DNA from 2 places in the Thioalkalivibrio sulfidiphilus HL-EbGr7 genome. Region 1 is predicted to be linked to the other one. Evidence: predicted binding sites of a transcription regulator. Region 1 holds the regulator's gene; the other holds the start of a gene.
What was found. The regulator sigma-54, encoded in region 1, starts transcription at its own class of promoters, with help from an activator protein. The targets are predictions, from matches to a motif close to TGGCANGNTNCNTGCTT.
Positions count from the first base shown of each region.

Region 2: TGR7_RS04795 (PEP-CTERM sorting domain-containing protein) is a predicted target of sigma-54. The motif match lies at 2,393-2,409, and genes of this name have one in related genera.

Region 1 is NC_011901.1:780,115-784,524, reverse strand. Features, by position in the region: gene lptA (lipopolysaccharide transport periplasmic protein LptA) at 1-392, shown strand, start outside; gene lptB (LPS export ABC transporter ATP-binding protein) at 389-1,114, shown strand; gene TGR7_RS03590 (RNA polymerase factor sigma-54) at 1,307-2,833, shown strand; gene hpf (ribosome hibernation-promoting factor, HPF/YfiA family) at 2,874-3,197, shown strand; gene TGR7_RS03580 (PTS sugar transporter subunit IIA) at 3,207-3,683, shown strand; gene hprK (HPr(Ser) kinase/phosphatase) at 3,680-4,410, shown strand, end outside.
Region 2 is NC_011901.1:1,037,801-1,042,210, forward strand. Features, by position in the region: gene TGR7_RS04785 (methyl-accepting chemotaxis protein) at 1-241, opposite strand, end outside; gene TGR7_RS04790 (GNAT family N-acetyltransferase) at 810-1,334, shown strand; gene TGR7_RS04795 (PEP-CTERM sorting domain-containing protein) at 1,619-2,326, opposite strand; gene smpB (SsrA-binding protein SmpB) at 2,526-2,999, opposite strand; gene TGR7_RS04805 (sodium-dependent transporter) at 3,089-4,410, shown strand, end outside.

The DNA of each region.
Region 1 (4,410 bases):
AGCGAGGCGTCAGCGTCTACCGGGGCAACGTGGAAGTCACCCAGGGGGACCTGGTGATCCACGCGGACACGCTCACCGTGCACTCACCGAGCCGTGTGCTGCAGCGCATGGAGGCCGAAGGCAACCTGGCCAGGCTGCGCACCCTCACCGAGGACGGCCGCGAGGTGCGCGCCGAGGCGCGGCACATGGAATACCTGGCCGCTGAACGTCGCATGGTGCTGACCCGCGATGCCCGCATCTGGCAGGCACAGGACGAGTTTCGTGGCGCACGGATTGTCTATGACATGGACCGGGAGACACTGGACGCAGCCTCCGGCGACAGCGGTCGCGTGGAGGTCATCCTGACCCCGGCCGAAAACACCCGTGGCGGCGGCAGCGGTTCGAGCCAGTGAGTCGTCTGAGCGCCCAGGACCTGATCAAGCGCTACCGCGGCCGCACCCCGGTCAACGGCGTCTCGGTCCATGTGGACAGCGGCGAGGTGGTGGGCCTGCTGGGGCCCAACGGCGCCGGCAAGACCACCTGTTTCTACATGATCGTCGGCCTGGTGCCCGCCGACGAGGGCCAGATCCTGCTCAACGAACGGGACATCACCGCCTTTCCCATGCACGCCCGGGCACGCATGGGCGTGGGCTACCTGCCCCAGGAAGCCTCGGTATTCCGCAAGCTCTCCGCCGCAGACAACATCCTCGCCGTGCTGGAGACCCGCAGAGACCTCTCGGCCACCGAGCGCCAGCAACACCTGGAATCCCTCCTGGAAGAACTGCAGATCACCCATATCCGCGACAATCTGGGCATCAGCCTGTCCGGTGGTGAGCGGCGCCGGGTGGAGATCGCACGGGCACTGGCCACGGAGCCGGCCTTCATCCTGCTGGATGAACCCTTCGCCGGCGTGGATCCCATTTCAGTGATCGAGATCCAGCGCATCATCACCCACCTCAAGGACCGGGGCATCGGCGTACTCATCACCGATCACAACGTGCGCGAGACCCTGGGCATCTGCGACCGCGCCTATATCCTCAGCGAAGGGCGTATCATCAGCGAAGGCCCGCCCGATCACCTGCTGGCCGACGAAATGGTGCGCAAGGTGTATCTCGGCGAGCATTTCCGACTGTAAGCCTGGGACATCATCTCGCACATCCCGTGCCAAATTTAACCCGGCCTACCCTATAATCGGCCTATGAACCGCCGGGCCATGACAACGCTCCCGCCAGCAAGGGCCGCCATCGGGCCCGGACCTGCCACACACACGCCGGATGCTTTAGAATCTGCGCCCTTTCGGCTGCCAGCCACATTCAAACACTGAATCATGCTTAAACCTTCCGTCCAGCTGCGTCTCGGCCAGAGCCTCACCATGACGCCCCAGCTGCAGCAGGCCATCCGCCTGTTGCAGCTCTCCACGCTGGAACTCCAGACCCAGATCCAGGAAACCCTGGAGACCAATCCGATGCTGGAGGCCCTGGAGGCCGGTGAGGCAGAGGGGGAGGGTGAATCCGCCGAGGCGGATGCCGTGGACCTGGGGACCGGCAACGACTCGGTCACCAATCAGGCCGAGAACAATCGCAACGAAACCACCAACACCCCGGAAGATGCCGACGACCGCGCCCGCGGCGAGGACATCCCCGACGAACTGCCCGTGGACAGCAACTGGGATGAGATCTACGACGTAGCCCCGCCGGGCGCCACCGGCGGTATGCCGGAATACGACGGCCGGGACATGTTCGAGAACCAGAGTGGCGCCGGCGAGTCCCTCCATGAACATCTCATGTGGCAGCTCAATCTCACCCCCATGAGCCCGGAGGACCGGGTCATCGCCATGACCCTGGTGGACGCCATCAACGAGGACGGCTATCTCAGCGAATCCCTGGAGGCCATCCAGGCCAGCCTGTCCAACGACCTGGAGATCGACCTGCCCCTGGAGGAGATCGAGGCGGTACTGCACCTGGTGCAGCAGCTCGACCCGGTGGGCAGTGGCGCGCGGGATCTGTCCGAATGCCTGCTCATCCAGCTCCAGCAGATGCCCGCCGACACCCCCTGGCTGGACAAGGCCCGGGAGCTGGTGCGCTCCCACCTGGATTGCCTGGGCGCCCGGGACTACAAGCAGTTGCTGCGCAGCCTGCATGTCAGCGAGGCAGACCTGCAGGAGATCATCGGCCTGATCCAGGGGCTCAATCCACGCCCTGGCAGCCTGGTGAGCAACATCAACCCCGAGTACATCGTCCCCGATGTGTTCGTGCGCAAGCATGAAGGTCGCTGGCAGGTGGAGCTGAACCCGGACATCGCACCGCGGCTGCGGGTCAATCCGCTCTACGCCAGTTTCGTGCGCCGCGCCGACACCAGCCAGGATAATGTCTACATGCGCAACCAGCTGCAGGAGGCACGCTGGTTCATCAAGAGCCTGCAAAGCCGCAACGAGACCCTGCTGCGGGTGGCCATCGCCATCGTCGAACAGCAGCGCGCCTTCCTGGAACAGGGCGAAGAGGCCATGAAACCCCTGGTGCTGCGCGATATTGCCGAGCAACTGGACATGCATGAGTCCACCATCTCCCGGGTGACCACGCAGAAATTCATGCACACCCCCCGGGGCATTTTCGAATTCAAATATTTCTTTTCAAGCCACGTGGGCACCGCCGACGGTGGCGAGTGCTCCGCCACGGCGATCCGCGCCATGATCAAGAAGCTCATCGCCGAGGAGCCCCAGGGCAAGCCCATGAGTGACAGCAAGATCGCCTCGATCCTGGTGGACCGGGGCATCCATGTGGCGCGGCGCACCGTGGCCAAGTACCGTGAGGCCATGTCCATACCACCTTCCAACGAGCGCAAGCGGCTCATCTGAACGTCCACTGAACATATTCACTTAACGAAAGGAGTCTTCCATGCAAATCAATCTCACCGGCCACCACGTGGATCTCACCCCTGCCCTGCGCGACTATGTGAACGAAAAGTTCGATCGCCTGGAGCGGCACTTCGACAATGTCATCGACGTGCACGTGATCCTTACCGTAGAGAAGCTGCAGCAGAAGGCAGAGGCCACCATGCTGGTGAGCGGCAACAACCTGTTCGCCGACGCAACCGATCAGGACATGTATGCCGCCATCGACGCCCTGGTGGACAAGCTCGACCGCCAGGTGGTCAAGCACAAGGAAAAGCTCAAGGATCACCACCGCGCAGAAGGCTCACACCGCAACCACAGCGAGTAAGCTCATCCCATGAATATCGGTCAACTCCTCGCGCCGGAACGGGTCTCCCGTACCGGGGAAATCAGCAGCAAGAAGCGCGTGCTGGAAACCCTGAGCGAGATGCTCTCAACCAGCCAGCCGGATCTGAGCAGCGGCGAGATCTTCGAAAGTCTGATCTCCCGTGAACGTCTGGGCAGCACCGGTCTGGGCCATGGAGTGGCCATCCCCCACGGTCGCGTGGCGGGAGTGAAAAACGCCGTGGCCGCACTCATCAAGCTGGAGCGGGGCGTGGACTACGACGCTCCCGACCGGGAGCCCGTGGACCTGCTGTTCGCGCTGCTGGTGCCCCAGGAGTCCACCGACGAGCACCTGGAGATCCTGGCCACCCTGGCGCGCATGTTCGCAGACCCCTCCACCCTGGCGAGCCTGCGCTCGGCCGATGACGGCGAGACCCTGCTCGACCAGGTTCGCCATTGGGACGGCAACGGAGACGGCGCCACCCCATGAGCGACTGGCTCAGCGTTCGCTCTCTGGTCGAGGCCATGGACGAACGCCTGGGCCTGCAGTGGGTGGCCGGCCTGCGCGGCAGCGAACGCCGGCTGTCCCGCCACCCCAGCGCCGACGCCGCCCCCTCCCTGGTGGGACATCTCAACCTGATCCACCCCAACCAGATCCAGGTGCTCGGCAACGAGGAGATGCACTATCTCCTGGGGCTGCGCAAGAATTCCCAGCGTGACCTGGTGGAACAGATCACCGACGGCCACGCCGCCATGATCATCGTCACCGACGCCCTGGAGCCACCCCTCGCCCTGCAGGCCCAGGCCGAGACCCGTAACGTGGCCCTGCTGCGCACGCCCCTGCCGGGGCACGAGCTGATCAACATCCTGCGCTACTTCTTCAGTAACAAACTGGCCGAAACCATCACGGTCCATGGCGTGTTCCTGGAGGTACTGGGCATCGGACTGCTGCTCACCGGCAACAGCAGCGTGGGCAAGAGCGAACTGGCCCTGGAACTGATCACCCGCGGCCACCGGCTGGTGGCCGACGATGCCCCTGAATTCGCCCGCATCACCCCGGACACCCTGCGCGGCGCCTGCCCGGCGGTGCTGCAGGATTTTCTTGAGGTGCGTGGCCTGGGGGTACTCAACATTCGCTCCATGTACGGGGACAGCGCCATCAAGGACAGCAAGTACCTGAAACTCATCATCCGCCTGTTCGATCTGGGCAATGGCGA
Region 2 (4,410 bases), 260 kb from region 1:
TGTATTCGGTGGACTTGACGTAGGACGGGTCACAGAACAGGCGATGATGGGCGCCAAGCACGACCTCCCGGGTGTGGCCCGTGGCGGCCAGGAACTGCTCGTTCACATCCAGGATTTGTCCATCTGGCGTGAATTCAATGTAGGCCACCGAGGCCCGGATGGCATCGAATGCGAAGCGGGTCTCGGCCAGGGCCTGTCGACATTCGGCCAGTTCGTTGTGCAAGCGCTTGTTCAGAATCATGAGGCCTCCCCGGAGTATTCGCGTGGCCACGGTGGCCACGGATATCTTATGCACAACATATACATTAATTGTACATGATTCCCGGGAATGCACCAGTGGGGTGCAAATAGCCGCCTGCCCTGATATCAGGCTGCGGTGTAATTCGACGAATAAACATATAGATAGTGGTTTGTGGGTGCGCCTTCCGGGTGGCTGGTGGTGATTTCGGGGTGTACAGGTGGGGCAGATCATGCCACTAAGCGCCCAAGGGAAATCCGGGTCGCGGATGTGCGGAGAAAATGCCCCAGTCTGCGCAGAACCGGGTCAACCGGCTGGCTAAATTCTGATCAGGGTCTATGCTCCATTGTCATAAATGCGGCTTCAGGCAAGTTCCAGGCCTGAAAGCGGCACAATCAAGGGCTGATTCATACACACTGGGGGATCCATGGTGAACAGGCCATCCTGTCCGATGGTGCTCACCGCTCGTTCCTGTCTTCTCGCAGGTCGTCCGGCCATGTCTGGCTGCGCGATCTGCGTGCCGTGCTTTCGCCCATCATCCTGTCGGCACTAGCCCCGGGAGCCTTTGATCATGCAATGGCAGGGAAGCGAGGTGCAGGGGGGTGGCTGGACCATTCGCGAGTTCGAGGAGGAGGACCTGGACGCCGTTCTGCGGGTGTTCCAGGACGCGGTGCGCAAGGTGGCGGCCCGGGACTATATCCCCGAGCAGGTGGAGGCCTGGGCCCCCGATCCCCCGGATCAGCCTTCCTGGTGTCGGCGACTGGCCCGCTGCGCGGTGTTCGTCTACGTGGTGCAGGGGCAGGTGGTCGGGTTCATCGCCATGGAGGCCAACGGGCATGTGGACATGCTGTTCGTGGACCCCGGCCACCTGCGGCGTGGCATCGGCACCGCCCTGCTGGACCATGCCAGGGCCTGGGCCCTGGAGCGGGGCGTGCGCCGCCTGACCACCGATGCCAGCATCACCGCACGACCCTTCTTCGAGCATGCCGGCTTCCGGCTGGTGGAGCATCGCATCGTGCCCCTGCGGGGCATGATGTTCCGCAACTTCCACATGTCGCTGGATTGCCGGCCGGGGCCGGGTTCTGATACGGGTTGATTGAAAAAATCATTCTCTCGCGGAGACGCAGAGACGCGGGGAAAAAACAAAACACGATCTCTCGCAAAGGCGCAAAGGCGCAAAGGCGCGAAGAAAAATCCTTGAACTTAAATGTGCATTTCTTGGCGTCTTCGCGCCTTTGCGAGAGACCCGGTTTTGTTTTTGACTTTCCCTGCGCCTCTGCGTCTCCGCGAGAGAACAGGGTTTTCAGACATCAAGCGCAGATACAAAAAAGCCCGCACCTCTCTCGGTGCGGGCTTTTTCATGCGCTGCGTTTCAGGCGATCAGGCCGAGTGGCGGCGGCGCATGCCCATGGCCAGGGCCAGCAGGCCGATGCCCAGCAGGGCCAGGGCGCCCGGCTCGGGGACGCCGATGGGCTTGGGCGTGATCACCAGCAGGTTCTGGGACCTGTCGGAGGTCAGCACGTACATGTGGAACTGCTCGACGGTCTCACCCAGATCATTCAGCCAGCCGTTGGCGATGCCCTGAGCGCTACCGAAGGCGTTGCTGCGGAAGCTGCCGTTGGAGAGGCTGGTGTTGCTGGTGGTCTCGTTGATGATCTCCCACAGGCCCAGCTGGAAGGCCACGTTGGTGGCGGTGCTGCCCAGGCTAGTGTGGTTGTTGCCGTACAGGCTCTGAATCGCGCCCAGCTGGCTCGCAGAGAAGTAGTCGCCGGCATTGACCACGTTGTAGGTGACCGTGCTGCTGGTGTTCAGGGCAATCCCGGTCTCGATGCAGAAGGCCTCGACCCGGCCGCCCCACTCCACATCACCACTGCTGCCCAGGACATTGAATCCGAACAGGCCGGCGTTCACGTTCAGACTGCCGCTGCCACCGATGAGGTTGCCGTTGGTGTCGTACAGGGTGCCGGTCGTGGAGCCGCCGACGAAGCCGGTGTACCGAAGGTCAACGGTGTTGGCGCTGGCACTGCCGAAGGCCAAAAGACCCAGCACCAGCAGCAGAACGGCAGATATCCTGTTAACGATTTTCATATCCCTGGACCTCATTGTCGGTTTTTCTTGCACAACCGCCGTTGCAGTGTGCTCTAAGTCACAATGAAGCAGGAAGTGTGCCAGGGTTCTGGTAGCCTTATTTTGCTTGGCTTTTTGTGAGCCATGCCACGCGGACCGGGGAAGATTTGTAAGTTATTTCGACAGGATGGCGGTATGAAAGAGGCCAGGGGCGGGGCTTTCAACCCTTCTTCAGCGCCCGTTCCTTCTCCCGCTGCCAGTCCCGGTCCTTGATGGTGGCGCGCTTGTCATGTTCCTTCTTGCCCTTGGCGAGGCCGATCTCCAGCTTAGCCCGGCCGCGCTTCCAGTAGAGCGCGAGCGGGGTCAGGGTGTAGCCCTTGCGCTCCACCTGGCCGATGAGCTTGTTGAGTTCTTCCTTGTGCAGCAGCAGCTTGCGGCTGCGCATGGGGTCGGGGTGGATGTGGGTGGAGGCGGTGGGCAGGGGGCTGATGTGGGCGCCGAACAGCCAGGCCTCGCCGTCCTTGATGAGCACGTAGCTCTCGTTGAGCTGCACGCGCCCGTCTCGCAGGCTCTTGACCTCCCAGCCCTCCAGGGCGAGGCCCGCCTCGAAGCGTTCCTCGATGAAGTATTCGTGGCGCGCCTTCTTGTTGAGCGCAATGGTGCTGGTGCCCGCTTGTTTGGCCTGTTTCGACATGGGGCGGGATTATACGCGAAGGCGGGCGCGGTTGAGCGCCGGGTTGGTATTGCTCACAATAGCTGCGCCGATCAGGGAGACGCATAACGATGAGAAAAGAATCCTCCATCCACGGGCAGTGGTCGTCGAAACTGGTGTTCATCCTGGCGGCTACGGGTTCGGCCGTGGGCCTTGGCAACATCTGGCGCTTCCCCTACATCGCCGGCGAGCATGGCGGCGGGGCCTTCGTGCTGGTCTACCTGCTGTGCATCCTGCTCATCGGCCTGCCCATCATGATGGCGGAGATCCTCATCGGCCGGCGCGGGCGGCAGAGTCCCATCAACACCATGACCGCCCTGGCCCGCGAGGAGGGCCTGTCCCGAGGCTGGGGGCTGATGGGCTGGATGGGGGTGGTCGCCGGGTTCCTGATACTTTCTTATTACAGTGTGATCGCCGGCTGGGCGCTCTCCTACGTGTTCCGGGCCGGCACCGGCAGTTTCACGGGGCTGGACGCGCAGGGTGTCCAGGCCATGTTCGAGGGCCTGGTGGCGGATCCGGAGCGCCTGCTGGCCTGGCACACCGTCTTCATGTGCATGACCCTGATCGTGGTGGCCCGGGGGGTGCGCTCGGGTCTCGAACAGGCGGTGAAGTTCCTCATGCCCCTGCTGCTGCTCATGCTGGTGCTGCTGGTGGGCTATGCCATGGCCGAGGGGCATTTCATGGAGGGCCTGCGCTTCATGTTCACCCCGGACTTCAGCAAGCTGACCGGCAACGCGGTGCTGGTGGCCATGGGCCAGGCCTTCTTCACCCTGAGCCTGGGTATGGGGGCTATCATGATCTACGGCTCCTACCTCAGTTCCCGGGCCTCCATCGCCAGGACCTCCGCCACGGTGGTGGGTGCCGACACCCTGGTGGCCATCCTGGCGGGCCTGGCCATCTTCCCCATCGTGTTCGCGGCGGGACTCGAGCCGAGCCAGGGGCCGGGGCTGATCTTCGTCAGCCTGCCGCTGGCCTTTGCCCAGATGCCCGGCGGGGTGCTGTTCGGCACGGTGTTCTTCGTGCTGCTGGTGGTGGCGGCCTGGACCTCGTCCATCTCGCTCATGGAGCCGGCGGTGACCTACCTGGTGGAGAACCGGGGCATGACCCGGGTGAGCGCGGCCACGCTGGTGGCGGTGCTGTCCTGGCTGCTGGGCGTCGGCACGGTGCTGTCCTTCAACCACTGGTCCGGCTACACCCTGTTCGACATGACCTTCTTCGGCGCGGTGGATTACCTCACCTCCAACATCCTGCTGCCCCTGGGCGGTCTGCTCATCGCCCTGTTCGTGGGCTGGCGCATGACCGAACGCTCCGTGGCCTCGGAGCTGGACGTGCAGCGGCCGGCGCTGTTCCGCACATGGTATTATCTGCTGCGTTTCGTCGCGCCCATCGGCAT